4 regions of the Micromonospora taraxaci genome follow, and region 4 is predicted to be linked to each of the others. Evidence: riboswitches for the same ligand, from Rfam matches in the RefSeq annotation. Region 4 holds a riboswitch; each other region holds the start of a gene.
What was found. A riboswitch is a leader RNA that binds a small molecule or an ion and turns the genes downstream of it on or off. The one in region 4 is predicted to bind cyclic di-AMP.
Positions count from the first base shown of each region.

Region 1: it holds a riboswitch for cyclic di-AMP, as region 4 does, so the genes downstream of both, FHU34_RS30365 (coiled-coil domain-containing protein) here and FHU34_RS24015 (C39 family peptidase) in region 4, are expected to answer to the same signal.
Region 2: it holds a riboswitch for cyclic di-AMP, as region 4 does, so the genes downstream of both, FHU34_RS19450 (LysM peptidoglycan-binding domain-containing protein) here and FHU34_RS24015 (C39 family peptidase) in region 4, are expected to answer to the same signal.
Region 3: it holds a riboswitch for cyclic di-AMP, as region 4 does, so the genes downstream of both, FHU34_RS08960 (coiled-coil domain-containing protein) here and FHU34_RS24015 (C39 family peptidase) in region 4, are expected to answer to the same signal.

Region 1 covers NZ_VIWZ01000002.1:271,346-275,794, reverse strand. Annotated here, with positions in the region: gene FHU34_RS30375 (heavy metal translocating P-type ATPase) at 1-534, opposite strand, end outside; gene FHU34_RS30370 (YibE/F family protein) at 845-2,245, shown strand; cyclic di-AMP (ydaO/yuaA leader) riboswitch at 2,412-2,542, shown strand; gene FHU34_RS30365 (coiled-coil domain-containing protein) at 2,547-3,566, shown strand; gene FHU34_RS30360 (carbonic anhydrase) at 3,656-4,369, opposite strand.
Region 2 covers NZ_VIWZ01000001.1:4,192,159-4,196,607, forward strand. Annotated here, with positions in the region: gene dinB (DNA polymerase IV) at 1-1,083, shown strand, start outside; gene FHU34_RS19445 (hypothetical protein) at 1,208-1,543, shown strand; gene FHU34_RS19450 (LysM peptidoglycan-binding domain-containing protein) at 1,632-2,297, opposite strand; cyclic di-AMP (ydaO/yuaA leader) riboswitch at 2,298-2,438, opposite strand; gene htpG (molecular chaperone HtpG) at 2,767-4,449, opposite strand, start outside.
Region 3 covers NZ_VIWZ01000001.1:1,879,282-1,883,730, reverse strand. Annotated here, with positions in the region: gene FHU34_RS08970 (HelD family protein) at 1-499, shown strand, start outside; gene FHU34_RS08965 (cation diffusion facilitator family transporter) at 606-1,523, shown strand; cyclic di-AMP (ydaO/yuaA leader) riboswitch at 1,636-1,767, shown strand; gene FHU34_RS08960 (coiled-coil domain-containing protein) at 1,772-2,836, shown strand; gene FHU34_RS08955 (hypothetical protein) at 2,954-3,460, shown strand; gene FHU34_RS08950 (SRPBCC family protein) at 3,692-4,159, opposite strand; gene FHU34_RS08945 (1-phosphofructokinase family hexose kinase) at 4,342-4,449, shown strand, end outside.
Region 4 covers NZ_VIWZ01000001.1:5,312,639-5,317,087, forward strand. Annotated here, with positions in the region: gene FHU34_RS24005 (hypothetical protein) at 1-287, opposite strand, end outside; gene FHU34_RS24010 (alpha/beta fold hydrolase) at 348-1,094, opposite strand; gene FHU34_RS24015 (C39 family peptidase) at 1,240-2,088, opposite strand; cyclic di-AMP (ydaO/yuaA leader) riboswitch at 2,321-2,462, opposite strand; gene FHU34_RS24020 (hypothetical protein) at 2,748-3,518, opposite strand; gene FHU34_RS24025 (hypothetical protein) at 3,650-4,036, opposite strand; gene FHU34_RS24030 (acyltransferase family protein) at 4,130-4,449, opposite strand, start outside.

The DNA.
Region 1 (4,449 bases), on a different contig from region 4:
GTCCGCCGCGACGCGCTCGGTCTCGTCCGGCAGCAGCGCGGCCAGCGCCGCGAGCGCTCCCCGGGCCTGCCCGATGGCCTTCATCTCCTGCCAGTGGCCGAGCAGCATGATGGTGACCAGGGCGGCCAACTCCCACCAGAAGTCCAGGTCGAAGGCGCCCACGCTGGTCGCCAGGGACGCGGCGTAGGCGACGGTGATCGCCATCGCGACCAGCAGCATCATCCCGGGCGCGCGGTCCCGCACCTCCCGCACCACACCCACGAGGAACGGCCAGCCGCCCCACCAGAACACCACCGAGCCGAGCACCGGGCCCACCCACGAGCGGCCGGGTACGTCCCAACCCAGGCCCAACTGATCCCACACCAGGTGGCTGGTCAGGACCACCGGGACCGTGAGAGCCAGACAGATCCAGAAGCGCCGACGGAACATCTCGGGATCGTGCCCGGCGTGCTTGTCGTGCCCGGCGTGCTTGTCGTGCTGCGGTGACGCGGCCGGGGCGTGCTGGCCGGGGTCGGGCGGTGACGGCACGGGCATGTCTCCACGATGCCGGTCCGGGAACCGCCACGCGGGCGGTTCCACCACCGACACTCCGTCACGACCTGCATCCCCCGACCGTGCTGGTTAGCATTTCCCACGATGACCCCCGGCAGACCGAGGCACGAACGGGCACCCGCGCCAGCGCGCGGTGGTGTCGCGGCTGGCCGGTCGGGTCCGACCCTACCGTCCGTGACCGAGCGGTCGTCAGCCGGCGAACCATCGCGTTCCCCCACCACGTTTCCGCAGTGACGGTGAACCGACCGGCCCACTGACACGTACCCCGCACCGGATCGTTGGGAGTCTCACCTTGGGTTCCGACCACGCCCGTCCCGCTCCGTCCGCCCCGCCCCGGGTGCGACGGATCCTCGTCATGACCGTGGTGCCTCTCTTCGTCGCCACCGTCATCGCGGCCGTGCTCCTCTGGCCGCGCGGCGGGTCACCACAGTCCGACGGCGGGGCGGACGTGCCGCGCTACAGCGGCACTGTGACCCGGGTGGTGATGGAGCCGTGCCCGCCGTCGCCGTCGAGCCCCGAGGGCACACCGCGCGTCGGCGACGGGCGCTGCGGCACTGTCGACGTCCGCGTGGACGACGGGCCGTCGGCCGGACAGCAGGTCGAGACGCCGGTGCCCGACGGGCCGGGCGCACCCCGGGTGGAGGTCGGCGACGAGGTCATCCTGGTCGAGCTGACCGACCCCACCGATCCCACCATCAGCAACTGGAACGTCGCCGAGCACCAGCGGGGCACCCCGATGCTGTGGTTGGCCGTCGTCTTCGCCGCCGCGATCGTCGCGTTCGGTCGGTGGCGGGGTCTCGCCGCGCTCGCCGGGCTGGCCGCCAGCTTCGCCATCCTGCTCACCTTCGTACTGCCGGGTATCGGCGCGGGGAAGTCACCCCTGCTGGTGGCGGTGGTCGGCGCCGCCCTGATCATGTTCGTGGTGCTCTACCTGACACACGGGGTCAGCGCACAGACCTCGGTAGCGGTGCTCGGCACCCTGGGCAGCCTGGTGTTGACCGGCGTGCTCGCCACCGTCGCCACCGCCGCGACCCACCTCACCGGCTTCGGCAGCGAGGAAGCCACCACCCTGTCGATGTTCCAGGGCGACGTGGACCTGCACGGCCTGCTGCTCGCCGGAATCATCATCGGATCGCTCGGGGTGCTCGACGACGTGACAGTCACCCAGGCGGCCACCGTCACCGAACTGGCGCACGCCAACCCCGGCCTGACCCGGTTGCAGCTGTACCGCGCGGCAACCCGGGTCGGTCGGGCGCACATCGCGTCCACTGTCAACACCATCGTGCTGGCGTACGCGGGCGCGTCGCTGCCGCTGTTGCTCCTGCTCACCGCGGACGCGCGGCCGATCGGGCAGATCCTCACCAGCGAGTTCCTCGCCCAGGAGATCGTCCGCAGCGCGGTCGCCACCCTCGGCCTGATCGCCGCCGTGCCGCTGACCACCGGACTGGCGGCGGTGGTGACCGCCGCCGGTCGCACCGACGCTCTGTCGCCCGCCGCCGGTCGCACCGACGCCACGTCGCCCGCCGACGCTTCCGCCCCGCGACCGCAGACGGACCGGGCGGAGGCACTGGCCGCACTGATCTCACCGCGAACGGGTCACCCCGACGAGTCGGACCCGACGCGGACTCCACCCCCATCTACCGCCGCCGACCGGTGGCCGGAGCCGAACAGGAGCACGGATACGACATGGTGACACTCCTCAGCGTGACCAGATCGGGCCTCCACCCTGAGAACCGCGTCACTGGTCACTCAACGCTATGGCGAAATGACACTTTTGGTCGGCATCCAGGCGTAGCTCACCCGGTCGACTCTCGGGTAACCTCGCTGCCGGTCACCGATGAAGGCGCGAAGCGGCGTCTGCGGTGCCACCGCCCAATCGCCAACCGGCGAGCCGGGGACCCAGGTACGTGGGGTGAATCCGCGTCAGCGGTAGGGGCCACTTCCGCCCCGAACCCGTCAGCTAACCCGGTCGGCGGTCGACGGAAGGGAACATTGTGACGGCACCCCTACGCCGCTGGTTGACACCCGTGGTGGCCGTGATCGCCGCACTCACCGTGCTCGCCGGGCCCCTCCCGGCCCACGCCGCCCCGACGACTCCCACCCCGTCCGGGCACGAGGAGGACGGCGAGCCAAAGCTGCTCACCGACGTCATCGAGCAGGCCAACCGCGACTACTCCGCCGCCAAGTCCCAACTGGACAAGTCCAAGAAGCGGCAGAGCGAGCTGACGCAGCAGGTCGATCGGGCCCGGGCCGACCTGGACGCGCTGGCCCCCCAGGTCGGGCAGATCGCCGCCCAGTCGTACCGGACCGGCCGGATCGGCGCGCTCGCGATGCTGCTGGAGAGCAAGGCTCCCGACGCGTTCGTCCAGCGGGCCTCGCTGCTCGACGAGATGAACATGGTCAACGAGAAGAAGCTCGCCGAGGTCAACGCGGTGAAGGCCCGCGCCGAGCAGGCCAAGCTACTTCTCGACGCGGAGGTCCGCGAGCAGCAGAAGCAGACCGCCCTGATGGCCAAGCGCAAGAGCGAGGCGGACAAGGCGCTCTCCCTCGTCGGCGGCAAGGGCTTCACCGGCGGCCTGGTCGACGCCACCTCGAAGGTCGCCAAGATCGGCCCGGGTCGCACCGCCGACGGTGACTGGAAGCCGCAGTCGTGCAGCGAGAAGGACCCGACCACGTCCGGCTGCGTCACGCCCCGCACGCTGCACGCGTACAAGGAGGTCAAGGCGGCCGGCTTCAACCGGTTCGTCGGCTGCTACCGCTCCGGTGGGCCGTGGGAGCACCCGAAGGGCCGCGCCTGCGACTGGTCGTTGCAGAAGAGCGGCTTCGCCCCGTGGCACAACGACGACACCCGGAAGTACGGCAACAACGTCGCCGCCTTCCTCATCCGTAACGCCGACCGGCTGGGCATCTACTACGTCATCTGGAACCGGCAGATCTGGTTCCCGGCGACCGGTTGGAGTTCGTACAGCGGGCCGTCGAACCACACCGACCACGTCCACATGTCGCTGCTCTGACCCGCAGGACATTCGTCGAGGGCCGTTCCGCGTCGCGCGGAGCGGCCCTCGTCTCGCGTCAGGCCCCGAAACGCGCGGCCCTCGTCGTGTCAGGCCGCGGCGGGCGCTGCCGGGTCGGCGTCGAGCGTCGTGAGGCCGGCCGGCACGGCGGCCACCGCGCGCACCTCTCCAGCGGCGAGCCGGTACGACACACCCACCACCGCGCACCGCCCCTGCGCCACCGCACCGGCCAGCACGGGCGACTGGCCGAGCAACGTCTCGACGGTCTGTGCGATGTGGACGTCGACGATGCCGTCGATGTCCTGCACACCCTCGGCCTCGGCCCGGCGCAGGCTGGGCAGCACGGCGTCGACCACCGCGGGCAGGTGCCCCGGCGGTCGGGTGCCGGTCGCGGCGGCCTCCCGGGCCGCCTGCACCGCGCCGCACGAGTCGTGACCGAGCACCACCACGAGCGGGGTACCGAGCACTGTCACCGCGTACTCCACGCTGCCGAGCACCTCCGGGCCGGCGGTGTGGCCGGCGGTCCGGACCACGAACAGGTCACCCAGCCCGCGGTCGAAGATGATCTCGGCGGCCAGCCGTGAGTCGGAGCAGCCGACGATCACCGCGAACGGGTGCTGCCCGTCGGCCACGGCGGCCCGGTGCCCGGCGTCCTGGTTGGGGTGGCGAGGAGCGCCGTCGACGAAGCGCCTGTTGCCGGCGACCAACTCGGTGTACGCCCGAGCCGGCTCGCTCGGCGCGGGTGCCCGGTCGGTGGTCCGCTGCGGCCCCGGCTGCCCACCGGTAGTTCCGGAATGACTCATCCCCGCACCTCGTCTCGATGCATCTGACCTGGTCAAACGGCTTCAGGTGGGCCTGCGGCGGGCGCTGGCTCGGGGTCCAC
Region 2 (4,449 bases), 1.1 Mb from region 4:
GGGGGCGTGGTCCTCGCGGCCAGCTACGAGGCGAAGGCGCGGGGCGTCCGCAGCGCGATGGGCGGCCAGCAGGCACGCCGGCTGTGTCCGGACGCGATCGTGGTGCCGCCTCGGATGTCGGCGTACACGGCGGCGAGCCGCGCGGTCTTCGAGGTCTTCCGGCAGACCACTCCGCTGGTCGAGGGGATCTCGATAGACGAGGCGTTCCTGGACGTGGGTGGCCTGCGGCGGCTGGTCGGGCCACCGGCCGACGTCGCGGCGCGGCTGCGTCGGGAGGTTCGTGAACGGGTCCACCTTCCGATCACGGTGGGTGTGGCCCGCACGAAGTTCCTGGCGAAGGTGGCCAGCGGGGTGGCGAAGCCGGACGGCTTGCTGGTAGTCGCACCGGACGCCGAGGTGGCGTTCCTGCACCCGCTTCCGGTCGAACGGTTGTGGGGCGTCGGCCCGGTCACCTCCGCGAAGCTGCGGGAGCACCGGATCCGTACCGTCGGCGAGGTGGCCCGGCTCGGTGAGGCCGCGTTGGTGTCGCTGCTCGGGTCCGGTGCCGGCCGGCACCTGCACGCCCTGGCGCACAACCGTGACCCACGCGCGGTGCAGGTTGGTCGCCGACGCGGCTCGATGGGTGCCCAACACGCGCTGAGTCGCACCCCGCGCGCCCCGGCGGAACTGGACGCCATCCTCGCCGGTCTGGTCGACCGGGTCACCCGGCGGATGCGCGCGGCCGGGCGGTCCGGTCGCACTGTGGTGCTGCGGCTGCGCTTCGGCGACTACAGCCGGGCGACCCGCTCGCACACCATCGGCAAGGCGACAGCGGACACGACGCCGCTGCTCGCCGCCGCGCGCGCATTGCTGCGGGCGGCCCAGTCCGAGATCGACAGTCGTGGTGTCACGCTGATCGGTGTGTCGGTGGGCAACCTGGACGACAGTCCGGTGCAGCCGGAGTTGCCGTTCCACCGCGACCCGGGCGCGGAGTTGGACGCCGCTGTCGACGCGGTCCGCGACCGGTTCGGCTCGACGGCGCTCACCCGTGCGGTCCTGCTCGGCCGGGAGCCGGGTGTCGAGATGCCGCTGCTGCCGGATTGACCGATCTGCGTGCGGTGTCCACGCGCGGAGTTGCGACAGGAGACACATCACAGCAGGTCGGCGGTTTAGCCGGCAGCCGACGGGTGACCCTTGGGGGGTACAGCCTGACAAGGGGGGACCCACCATGTCCGAGGACACCAGCAACCGAGCGAGCCGCGGCGCCGAGCGCCCGCACGACGTGACCGACCCGCTGCTCTGGCAACTGGCGATCGACGTGTTGAGCGCCCACGAGCCGGACGACGAGGGTCACTGCCGCAATCTCCAGTGCGCCGGGCAGGCCTGGCCCTGCGCTGCCCGTCAGGGCGCCGAGCATTCGCTGCGTCTGTCCCGCGGCGGGTCTGACTCCGTCGAGGTGACCGTCGACGGCGGGACCGATCTGGCATCGACCTCTCGCTGGGGTCGCAACGCCGGCCCGGTGGCGTCGCGTCGAGCGCCGAAGGCGTCCGCCTCGGCGGCGTGACTCGAACCCGGCCCGGCACTCGGGCTGACCAGCACCGAACACACGAACGCTCGGCCGATGACCCGGCCGAGCGTTCGTGTGCCGTCCGTCAGAGGCTGAGCTTCTGACCGGGGAAGATCAGACCCGGGTCGGCCCCGATCAGCTTCCGGTTGTGTTCGTACAGCGCCTGCCAGCCGCCGGACACCCGACGGGCGTCGGCGATCTCCGACAGGGTGTCGCCCGGCTTGACCAGGTACGTCTGGCCGCCGGCCGGCGCCGCGGTGCGTTCATGGTTGCGGGTCGCCGGCTGCTCGCCGCGCGACGGCCGCTCCTGCCGCTCGGTGGGCTTCGCGGTGGACTTCGTCGACTTCGCGGTGGACTTGGTCGACTTCGTGCCGGAGCCTCCCGACGAGCCGCCCTTCTTGCCGCAGGTCGGCCAGGCACCGATGCCCTGCCCGTCGAGCACCTTCTCGGCGATGGCGATCTGCTCGCCACGGCTGGCCAGGTCGGCGCGGGCGGCGTACTTCTTGCCGCCGTAACCGGCCCAGGTGCTCTGCGAGAACTGCAGGCCACCGAAGTAGCCGTTGCCGGTATTGATCTTCCAGTTACCGCCGGACTCGCACTTGGCGATCGCGTCCCAGTTGACTCCGGCCTGCGCCGGGGCGGCCGGGCCGAAGAGGGCGACAGCGCCGGTGACGGCACCGACGGCCAGGGTGCCGACGGCGAGGCGGCGGGTGGTGACCCGTCGATGACGGGGCGTGTGAACAGACGTCATGTGAGCTTCCTCCACGCCGGCGAGGTGAGCTGTCGGGTTCGGGCCGAGGAGCCCGGCCGCACGGTGGCGGCTTCACCCCGAGGTGACGTGCACCGAGGAACGTGTGGGTCCCCCGCTCCTGCCCGGGTGACTGGGTTCCGACGGCCGGGGGCAGGATTTGGCGTTGCCGGCCGCGGTGTCCGCAGTGGCGAACCCGACCGACGTTAGGCACGTTCGGTGACGATCGCCCAACCCCTGTGAAGTTCTTCACCGGGGTACGCGGGGCGCCGTCCGCAGCGGTTGCGGCCGGCCGGACACTGTGCAGAGAGCACTGTGGACCGGTACCGATCAGGCCTCGTGACGCAGCCAGGCCACGGTGTAGCACCGAGCGACTCGACGTGTCCGTTGGTGATCGGATGCACGACGCCGGTACGCCGAACCGGCCGGCGGGTCCCTGGTCGGGTGGCCCGCCGGCCGGGAGGTCGACCGTCTACAGAGTGCGCGCCAGCCGGTCGGCGAGCGTCCGGGTGAAGCGGGCCGGGTCGGTCAGCTCACCGCCCTCGGCGAGCACGGCCAGGCCGTAGAGCAGCTCGGCGGTCTCGGTCAGGGCCGCCTGGTCGCTCCCCTGCTCGTGGGCCTTGCGCAGCCCGGAGACCAGCGGGTGCCCGGGGTTGATCTCCAGGATCCGCTTGGTCGGGGGCACCTCGTGCCCCATGGCCCGGTACATCTTCTCCAGGGTCGGCGTGAGGTCGTGGGCGTCGCCGACGACGCAGGCCGGTGAGGTGGTCAGTCGCGACGACAGCCGGACCTCCCGGACGCTGTCGGTCAGCGTGGTGCCGAGCCAGCCGAGCAGGCCGGCGAACTCCTGCCGCTGCTGCTCGCGCTCGGCCTCGGCCTGCCGCTTCTCCTCGTCGGTGTCCAGGTCGATCTCGCCCTTGGCGATCGAGCGCAGCGTCTTGCCGTCGTACGCGCCGACCCGCTCGACCCACACCTCGTCGACCTGGTCGGTGAGCAGCAGCACCTCGTGACCCTTGGCCCGGAAGGCCTCGAGGTGCGGCGAGTTCTCGATGGCGGCCCGGGACTCACCGGTGGCGTACCAGATGTCGCTCTGGCCGTCCTTCATCCGCGAGACGTAACCGGCCAGGTCGGTGGGCTCGGTCGCGTCGTGGGTGGAGGCGACGGAGAGGATGTCCAGCAGGGTGTCGCGGTTGTCGGTGTCGTCGATCAGCCCTTCCTTGACCACCGCGCCGAACTCGGTCCAGAAGGTGCGGTAGCGCTCGGCGTGGTTGGCCTTCAGGTCCTTCACCGTGGCGAGGACCTTCTTGACCAGGCGGCGACGGACGATCTGGATCTGCCGGTCCTGCTGGAGGATCTCCCGGGAGATGTTGAGCGACAGGTCGTGCGCGTCGACCACACCCTTGACGAAGCGCAGGTAGGTCGGGACGAGCGCCTCGCAGTCGTCCATTATGAAGACACGCTTGACGTAGAGCTGCACACCTCGGCGACCCTGCGGGGAGAACAGGTCCAGTGGGGCGTGGCTGGGCAGGAACAGCAGCGCCTCGTACTCGAAGGTGCCCTCGCCCTTCATGTGCACGACCTCGAGCGGGTCGGCCCAGTCGTGGCTGACGTGCTTGTAGAACTCGTTGTACTCGGCGGCGTCGACCTCGTCGCGGGGCCGCGCCCAGAGCGCCTTCATCGAGTTGAGGGTCTGCACCTCGCTGGTGGCGGCCTCGCCGTCGGCGCCGGGGCGTTCGACGGTCATCCGGATCGGCCAGGCGATGAAGTCGGAGTAGCGCTTGACGATGTCGCGGACGGTCCACTCTGCGGTGTAGTCGTGCAGGTTGTCCTCGGTGTCGGCCGGCTTGAGGTGCAGGGTCACAGTGGTGCCCTGCGGGGCCTCGTCCACCGCCTCGATCGAGTACGTGCCCTCGCCGGTGGACTCCCAGCGGGTGCCGCCGGTCTCGCCGGCCTTGCGGGTGACCAGGGTGACCCGGTCGGCGACCATGAACGCGGCGTAGAAGCCGACGCCGAACTGGCCGATCAGGTCCTGCGAGGCGCGCGCGTCGGCGGATTCCCGCAGTTGGCGCAGCAGCTCGGCGGTGCCCGACTTGGCGATGGTGCCGATCAACTGGACGACCTCGTCGCGGGTCATCCCGATGCCGTTGTCCCGCAC
Region 3 (4,449 bases), 3.4 Mb from region 4:
CGACGAGTTGGACCGGGCCCGGGACCAGGCGTTGGGCCGGCGCAAGCGGCACGACTTCACGCTCACCACCAACTACCGCAACTCCTCGGAGATCTTCGCGGTGGCGGCGGCGGAGATCCGTCGGCTCTACCCGGACCTGCCGCTGCCGACCGCCGTCCGGTCCACCGGCGTCGATCCGGTCGAGTTGGTGGTGCCCGCGACGGGGTTGGAGACCGCGACCGTGAAGGCCGCCGCCGACCTGCTGGCCGAGGTGGAGGGCACGGTCGGCGTGATCACGCCGGTGCCGCGTCGGGACGAGGTCGCCGGTTGGCTCGACGCGCTGGACGCGCCGAGGTTGCAGGTGGTCACCAGCCTGGAGGCCAAGGGCATGGAGTACGACGGAGTCGTGCTGGTCGCCCCGAGCGAGATCCGGGCGGATCCGGGTGCCGGGGTACGCACCCTGTACGTGGCGCTGTCCCGGGCCACCCAGCGACTCACCACCATCGACCCCACCGGCTGACCTGTCCGAGCGGCCACCGGTGGGAGGCGCGACCCGTACACTTGCACACATTGCGATGTGAACATACATTGGACCGGACCTCGGACGGCGGCGGAAGGTAATTCACGTGGGCGCAGGTCATGACCACCACCACGGGTCCGTCGCCAATGCCGCATACCAGCACCGGGGTCGACTCTGGGCGGCATTCGGGCTGCTCGCCACCCTGATGGTGGTCGAGGCGGTCACCGCCCTGCACACCGGGTCGCTCGCCCTGCTCTCCGACGCCGGGCACATGTTCACCGACGTGCTCGGCATCGGCATGGCGCTCGCCGCGATCACCGCGACCCGGCGGGCCACCGGCGACCCGCAGCGCACCTTCGGGCTCTACCGACTCGAGGTGCTCGCCGCACTGGCCAACGCCGTCCTGCTCTCCGGCGTCGCGGTCTACGTGGTGATCGAGGCGATCCGCCGCTTCGGCGACCCGCACGAGGTCATCACCGGTCCGATGCTCGTGGTGGCCGTCCTCGGCCTGCTCGCCAACATCGTCGCCTTCGCCCTCCTCCGCACCGGGGCCCGGGAGAGCATCAACATCCAGGGCGCCTACCTGGAGGTGCTCGGCGACCTGCTCGGCTCGGTCGGCGTGATCGGCGCGGCGCTGCTCATCACCGTCACCGACTGGTGGTGGGCCGACCCGCTCGTCGCCGTCGCCATCGGCGTGTTCATCCTGCCACGCACCTGGCGGCTGGCCCGGGCAGCCATCCGCATCCTGGTGCAGGCCGCACCGGAACACCTCCAGGTGACCGCCGTGCACGACCGGCTGGCCGCCGTTCCCGGCGTGGTCGAGGTGCACGACCTGCACGTCTGGACGCTCACCTCGGGCATGGACGTGGCCTCCGCACACCTCACCATGGAGCCCGGCGCAGAGGTCGGCGCGGTGCTCACCGCAGCGCGTACGGCCCTGCACAACGACTTCCGAATCGAGCACGCGACGTTGCAGATCGAACCGGGTGCCGCGTCCGGGGCGTGCGGCTCCATCGAGTGGTGAGGTGAGTCCCGCGTGAGGACGCACTCACCGTCCGTCACATTCGCTGCAGCCGCCCCACCAGTACCGGTAGGCTCTGTCCCGGCCGCCACCAGGCGGCGCCTCCCGGCGCCGGTGGTGGTCGTCGCCTAATCGCCCGCACGGGCGAACCGGGGAACCACGTTCCTGGGGTGCATCCGCGTCAGCGGTAGGGATCTTCCGTCCCGAACCCGTCAGCTAACCCGGTCGGCGGCTGACGGAAGGACTGCGCAGTGGCACCAGCACGACCACCTGCCGCCAAACTGGCGGCCCTGATCGTCGCGATGCTCGCTCTCGGCGTCGCGCTCCCGGCCGGCACCGCCTCGGCCGCTCCCCCGACCGGCCAGCGGGCCGCCGCACCCGACTCCGACGAAGAGGGCGGCACCCCGGCACTCCGAGCCCAATTGGAGGCCGCCAGCAAGGGCTACCTGGACGCCAAGCGCGCCCTGGACTCCTCCGTGCAGCGGCAGCAGCAGCTCACCACCCAACTGAAGACCCTCGAGGTCGAACTCGACCAGCGCAGCGGCAAGGTCGGCGAGATCGCCGGCGTCGCGTACCGCACCGGACGACTCAGCACGATCTCGGCGCTGCTCAACAGCAACACCCCGGAAGGCTTCATGGACCGGGCCGCCTCCCTGGACGCGGTGGCCGCCAACGAGGACCGGGTGCTGCGCGACCTCCTCACCAGCAAGGAGCAGGCCAACCGCACCCGGGTCGCCCTGGACGGTGAGATCAACGAACAGCGCAAGCAGGTCGCGGTGATGGCCAAGCGCAAGGAGCAGGCCGAGCGGGCCCTGACCGTCGCCACCACCCCGAAGCCGCAGACCACCGCCGACACGGACTCCAACCGGGGCACCTCCACCAGCAACGCGAAGGCCGCTCCGCGCAACTCCGACGGCTCCTGGCCGAAGGAGTCGTGCAACGTCGACGACCCCACGCCGGCCAGCGGCTGCATCACCCCGCGCACCCTGCACGCCCTCAACCAGGCCAAGGCCGCCGGCTTCACCCGGTACGTCTCCTGCCACCGCCCCAGCGGCTCCGGTGAGCACCCGAAGGGTCGGGCCTGCGACTTCGCCGCCCAGAAGGGTGGCTTCGGCGGCGACGCCACCGGCGGCGACAAGACGTACGGCAACAACCTGGCCGCGTACTTCATCCGCAACGCCGACCGGCTCGCCGTGCTGTACGTGATCTGGTACAGGCAGATCTGGCTGCCCAGCAGCGGATGGAAGTCGTACAGCGGGGCGGGTGGCGACCCGTCCAGCGACCACACCAACCACGTGCACCTGTCGGTCTACTGACCACTCGTGGCCGGTGCCCCCGTCGAGGGGCACCGGCCACGGCTACGTCGCGGGGCGTACACCCGATGTCGCCGGTCGTCGGACGACCCGGCCACTGTCGGCGGGCAGCATCGCGGTATGCCTCGGATCCCACCCACCGCCCGCAAGGCACTGCTCACCCTGCACCTGGTCACCTCGCTGGGCTGGCTCGGCGCGGACCTGGTGCTGCTCACCCTCGGCATCGCCGTACAGCGGGGCGCCGACCCGGCCGTCTTCTACCCGGTCGGTGCGGTGGTCGGCACCGTCCTGTTCGCACCGCTGAGCGTCCTGGTCTGGCTGATCGGTGTCGTCAGCGCGCTGCTCACCCCGTGGGGCCTCCTGCGCTACCGGTGGGTGCTGGTCAAGCTCGTGATCACCACGATGATGGTCGGGCTGGTGCTGTTCCTGCTCACCCCGAACCTGCGGCACGCCGGAGCGTTGGGCGCCGCCCTGCCCGCACGGGATCGCGCCGACCTGGTGATCGCGCCCGCGGTGTCGACCACCCTCATGATCATCGCGACGGTGCTGTCCACCTACAAGCCGTGGGGACGCCGGCACGCCGCCCGAACGACCAGCGCTCGCAAGCCGGTGCCCACGCCGCCGTGATCACGCTGCAACCACGATGTAGTGGTCTCCTGAGCGCCATCAGGCCACTACATCCATGATCGAGCGTGACCTTGACGGCTGTGGGCGCGCCGATCCGCTCCCGGGCGGCCGCGTCGGGTGTTCGCCCTCAAGATCCGCGCAACATCAGGGATAGTGCTGTCTCCCGAGCGTCGGAGGCAGCAACATCCGGGATATTGCGCGGATCTTGGCGCGGGCGCGCGGGCGGGCGGGTCAGGCGGCGGGTGGGGGGTCGCTGGCGCGTTCGAGGGCCGGCCCCAGTCGGGTGGCCAGGGCGAGGTGGGCGGCACGGGCCTGGCGGAACGCGTACCGGAACAGCGGGGTCGGCGCGGTCAGGGTGATCTCAACGTCGATCCGAACCAGGCCATCCGGCTCGGGGCGCAACCGGGTCTGGTTTCGCACAGTGGTGGCCGGCCACTGACGGGCCACCATGACGATCTCGTCGTCCTCGTTGATCAGCACGTCCGCGTGGTAGGTGGTCTTGAAGTGCAGCGGGCCGGCCGCCAAACGGTCGTTGATCGTGTAGCTGGCCTGCGCACCAGGTCGGGGCGGCAGTCGACGGACCCGGACGATCAGCGGGTGCAGCTCGCCCTGCCGGGTCAGGTCGCTGAGCATCGCCGCCGCGTGGGCCGGCGAGCACCGGGCCTGGACGGTGTAGCTGAAGGTATCGCTGGTGAGCACACCGTCTCCCGCCGTCGATGGTCGCACGATCGTCCCCTACCGATGTCTGACTGGCAACGCCCCGGCCGACGAACCCAGGGCGGCAGGACAGGGAGCTACTATTTGTCGCATTAGTGATGAATTACCCAAACGTGCTGGGGGCGGACACCATGAACGGCGACGATCCGGTGAGCGGGCACGTGATGGTCTTCGCGCCCACACCACAGCTGACCGTGACCCTGGACCAGCCCAACGACCACCCCGAGTTGCACCTGCACCCCGGCGGGCAGGGGGTCTGGCAGGCCCGGATG
Region 4 (4,449 bases):
GATTCGTCCACCTCGAGATCGCCACGGCTCCACCGGAAGCGCGTCAGCAGTGGCGCGGCCAGGTGACGGACCGCCTCAGCGCCCGGAGCGGACGGGACGGACGGCATCAGCGTCAGGTCGACGTTCACCCCGTCGCGGGGATGGTCCGCTTCGGTGCGGGACGCCACCAGACCCACCGCGCCGAGCGAGGCGACCAGGGATCGGCACCGACGCGCGGCATCGTCGAGTCGAGAGTCGACGACATTCAGGCTCACGCTGACCACAAGGGACGGATCAACGGCAGGCATCCGGGCGAATGTAGGCGTCGGGAGCCCGGTCGCACGACCGATATTTCCGCTCGGGACCGCTCAGCGATACGGGTCGAGCAGCGCCAGCACGGCCGCCGGGTCCTCCACGTGCGCATTGTGGCCGAGACCGGGCAGCGTGGCGACCGGCACCCCGTACTCCTTGAGTTGTTCGTCGCTGACCATCGGGTCGTGTTCCCCGCGCGCCAGCACGACCGGCGCGTCGGTCGCCGCCAGCAGCGCGGCCAGGTCGGGCTCGCCGACGGCGAACGCGGTCGGGTCCATGGCGAGACGCCACCGGCCGTCGACCTGACGCAGGCCGGCGTCCACCACCGGATGGTCCGGCGGGACCAGGCCGGCCAGGCCGGACACCCGAAGGTAGCGGCGTGCCGCCTCGGCGCGGGTGGCGAACCAGCTGACCGGACGGGCGGCGAGGTCGGCGGCGCGGGCCAGCTCGTCGGGTGACCAGACGGCCTTGATGCCCAGCCCGACCACGGCGTCCACGGGCGCCCCGGCGGCGTTCGCGGCCAGCGCGAGGCCGACCACCCCGCCCAGCGAGTGCCCGAGCACGACGAGCCGGTCGCCGAGCGCCAGGCCGCGCGCTATCCGGTCGGCGAACCCCGCAAAGGTGTACGACGGCAGCGGCTCCGCCCAGCCGTGGCCGGCGAGGTCCGGTGCCAGCCACCGCCCCGCCCAGCGCTGCTCCAGCAGCGGCGCCCACGGCAACCAGACGTCCCCGGTCGTGCCCATTCCGTGCAGGAGCAGCAGGACCCGCCCGCGACCGGCTTGACCACCCGATTCATCCACCACGGCCGCAGTCTCCCACGGTTCACGGCCCGGTACGAGAGTCGTCATCCACGCCGCTTCCCGCGCGACGCTGACGGCACCGACGAAAAACGCCGCGGGCGCCGCCCCCTTGTGGGGGACGACGCCCGCGGCGGTCAGCGTGCCTGGGTCAGGCGGAGTAGCCCCGGCTGGCGATCCAGTTGGCCAGGTCGATGGTGGTGATCCAGTACGACGGGTCGGCCGCGTTGGCCGAGTCGGCGATCCGCACGGTGCGGCCGTTGTCCTTGTAACCCACGACGGCGATGTAGTGCCCGCCGCCGTAGGAGTGGTAACCGCCGTTGGTGTCGACGGCGTCGCCGACGACGTTCGCGACCACGCCACGGCCGTCGGTGATGGCCTTGACGACGTCGGCCTGGAGCCGGTCCATCTGGGCCGGGCTGGGGGCGCCGGCGAACATCCGAGTCCGGTACGGGGAACCCTTCACCTCGGCGTTGAGGACGCGGGTGGTGTCCTCGGCCGAGTTGGTGCCCATCTCGGTGGTGCCCAGCTCGGCGCCGAGCTCCTCCTGGGTGCGGTCGATACCGGTGGCGCTGAGGGCGTTCCGGGTGGCCGCCGGGCCGCAGTTGTAGTACGTGTTCTGCGCCTCGTAGTCGTAGGCCAGCACCTTGGTCGCGGGTGGCTTCGGCGGCGTCGGCTTACGGGTGAGGTCGGGGTTGGCCTTCGCCTTGGCCGCCGGCGACGCGGCGCTGGTGGCCGGGGCGGCGGTGCTCGGCGCGGCGCTGGCCGACGGGGACGCCTCACGCACCTCGCCGCGGGAGGCGGCAACGTCGCTGCGCATCTCGGCGACGGTGGTCGCGGTGCGCTGGCCGGCGGGTGCGTCGTCGGCGGTGGTGAGCAGGGCGCCGGTGGTGGTGGCGATCGCGAGGGCCGCGGCGGAGGCGGCAACGATCTGGTACGGGCGCTCGGTGGCGAAACGGCGGAGCTGACGCTGCAGGGTGTGCTTCACGGGGTCCTCCACGGATCGGGGGGAGAGCGGCACACCGGCGACCGGACCGGTATCCGGGCAGGCGCCAGCGCGCGGACCGTGGTCCGCGGATGGTGAACCGCTCAGGGGAACGCCCGGCGTGGCCGGGCGGTGAGGCGATGACCCGGGGGTCAGCTCACCGTCACTGGACGAATGAGCGGGGGCACCGCTGCGCCGTGGAGGCGAGGGAACAACCGAGGGGTGGAAAGGTGCTGCACGAGGATGGAACTCCTTCCGACACCGCCTACCGGGTTAGCTGACGGATTCGGGCGGGAAGATCGCCCTACCGCGGGCTGTGGCTCGCGGATTCACCCCGGACTTACTGGTGGGTCCCCGGTTCGTTCATCACGATTGAGCGGGTCGGCGCGGCGTCGCCTCTTGCGATCGGTTACCGCACCGGACGGGACGACAGTACTGGCCCGTCCGCACCCCTGCCAAGCCAGCTCCACCTGCGTAAACCTGAAATAGCGTAGCAATTTCTGCGCGTATTGCCGCTGACGTGACTCGATGGGACAAGCGGTTACGGTGACGCCTACGGGCGACAACCGGACAGGCCGCCGAGAATGCGACCAGATTCACCGGAAGAATCGTGCCGATCGCGCCGGACGCCCGATTCTCGGTCGGCGTGAGCCGGCTCACGTCACGGATCGGGCTCAACTCGCCCGCGCCGGCCGCCACCGCGCCACGACAGCGGGTCGGAACACACCGGTCACCGCCCGGCGCGCGGGTAGCGGGTTCGGTCGCAGCCGGGCCGCCGCCGCGCAGGTCTCCGCTGCGAGGGCTCGCGCTGAGTCGGCAGCCAGTTCCGCGTCCCGCCAGGCAGCACGCTCCCGGGATGCGGCGGCCTGGTAGTCGGCCAGCCTGGCGTCCCGGATCGTCCGGCTGAACAGCACCTCCTGCTCGACCGGGTGCCGCCGGGGATCCCAGCCGCGCCGGTGCGCGAACACGTCGCCGAGCTGCGCCATGCTCAGGTCACCCCGCCAGTACGCCGTCATCGCGGCCCGGTGCAGGTAGCGCTCGCGGGCGGCGTACTCGGCCGGGGTGCGGGGGGTCTGCGGGGTGGGCAGCGCCTCGGCGCCGGCGAAGCGACGGGCGGCGGTGTCCGCCTCGTCGTAGGCGCACCAGGCCCGCTCCATCTCCTCCTGAGCGGTCAGCCAGTCAGCACGTCGCCGCTGCGCGGTCCTGGCCGCGCCGGTCGCGGCGACCGCTACCTCCTCGGCGTACCGGCGCAGGTCGGCAGCCTCGGCGGCGGCCACCTCACGAGCGGTGGGGGCGGCCGTGCGCGGGTCGTCCGAGGGTGTGTCCCGCTCGGGGCGGGCCACCAGCAGGGCGAGTACGCCCAGGGCCAGCAGGAACAGGGTGGACCAGATGGCGGCGGCCTGCGGCACCTCGGTCACGAACTGGTAGAAGACGGCGGTCTCCATGGTCGGCACCTCGGGAGAGAGCGATGCGATGGGGAGCCCCACCGCCACCGGGCCAGGGCGGAGCACGGGCCGGTGGGGCGCGGAGCTGGTGGGTCGACAGGCGCGGCGGGCGGGACGCTCGTCCCGGTGACTCAGCGCCCGGGTGGCGCCCGGGGTGCCCGGCTGCTCGGGCCGTGGACCAGGGGCAGCCGGTCGGACCCGGCCGCGCGCACCGGCAGCGGGCCGGTCCGGGCAGTGGCCTGGTCGCCGGGCGGAGCCGATTGCGGGTCGACCGACCACGCCGAGGAGAATTCCTCGACGGGCTCCTCGGTCGTCGCCTGCGCCTCGTGCACCGCCCCCTGCGCGGAGGTGGACGGGCAGGTCGCCGGGAGTGCGCCGAGGGCGAACGGAGTTGGCACAGCGGCCGAGGCCGGGCCCGCGCCGAGCGCCAGGGCCGCGACGACGGCGAGGCTGGTCAGCACCCGCGTCGCCCAGCGCGCCACCCACCACAGCGGACAGGTGAACGCGACCGGAAGCACGACCTCACGCTACCGTCGTGCCGACCTCGACGCACCGACCACGGGCGTGTCGTCGCACGCCGCGCCGAACCCCACTGAGCAGGGTGGACGGTGTCAGCGCGAGTCGGCGTACGTTGATCGACCGTTGGTCTGCTGCCCGCTCTCCCCGGCGGCGTCGGGACCGCCCGCGCGTTGGCGGGGGACGGACGCCGGACGAGCTGGGCGGCGCGGTGCGAGTCGACGCATCATCGGCGTCTCCACGAAGCGGTGCAGCAGCCCGGCGAGGACCAGGTTCACCGCCAGGAAGCCGAGCACCACGGCCGGCCCGCGCCAGCCCGTGAACCCGGTCCCCCAGTCACCGCTCCACCGCAGCACGCTCGTCATCACCAGGACGTGGACCAGGTAGAAGGCGAAGGAGACCTCCCCGAGCCAGA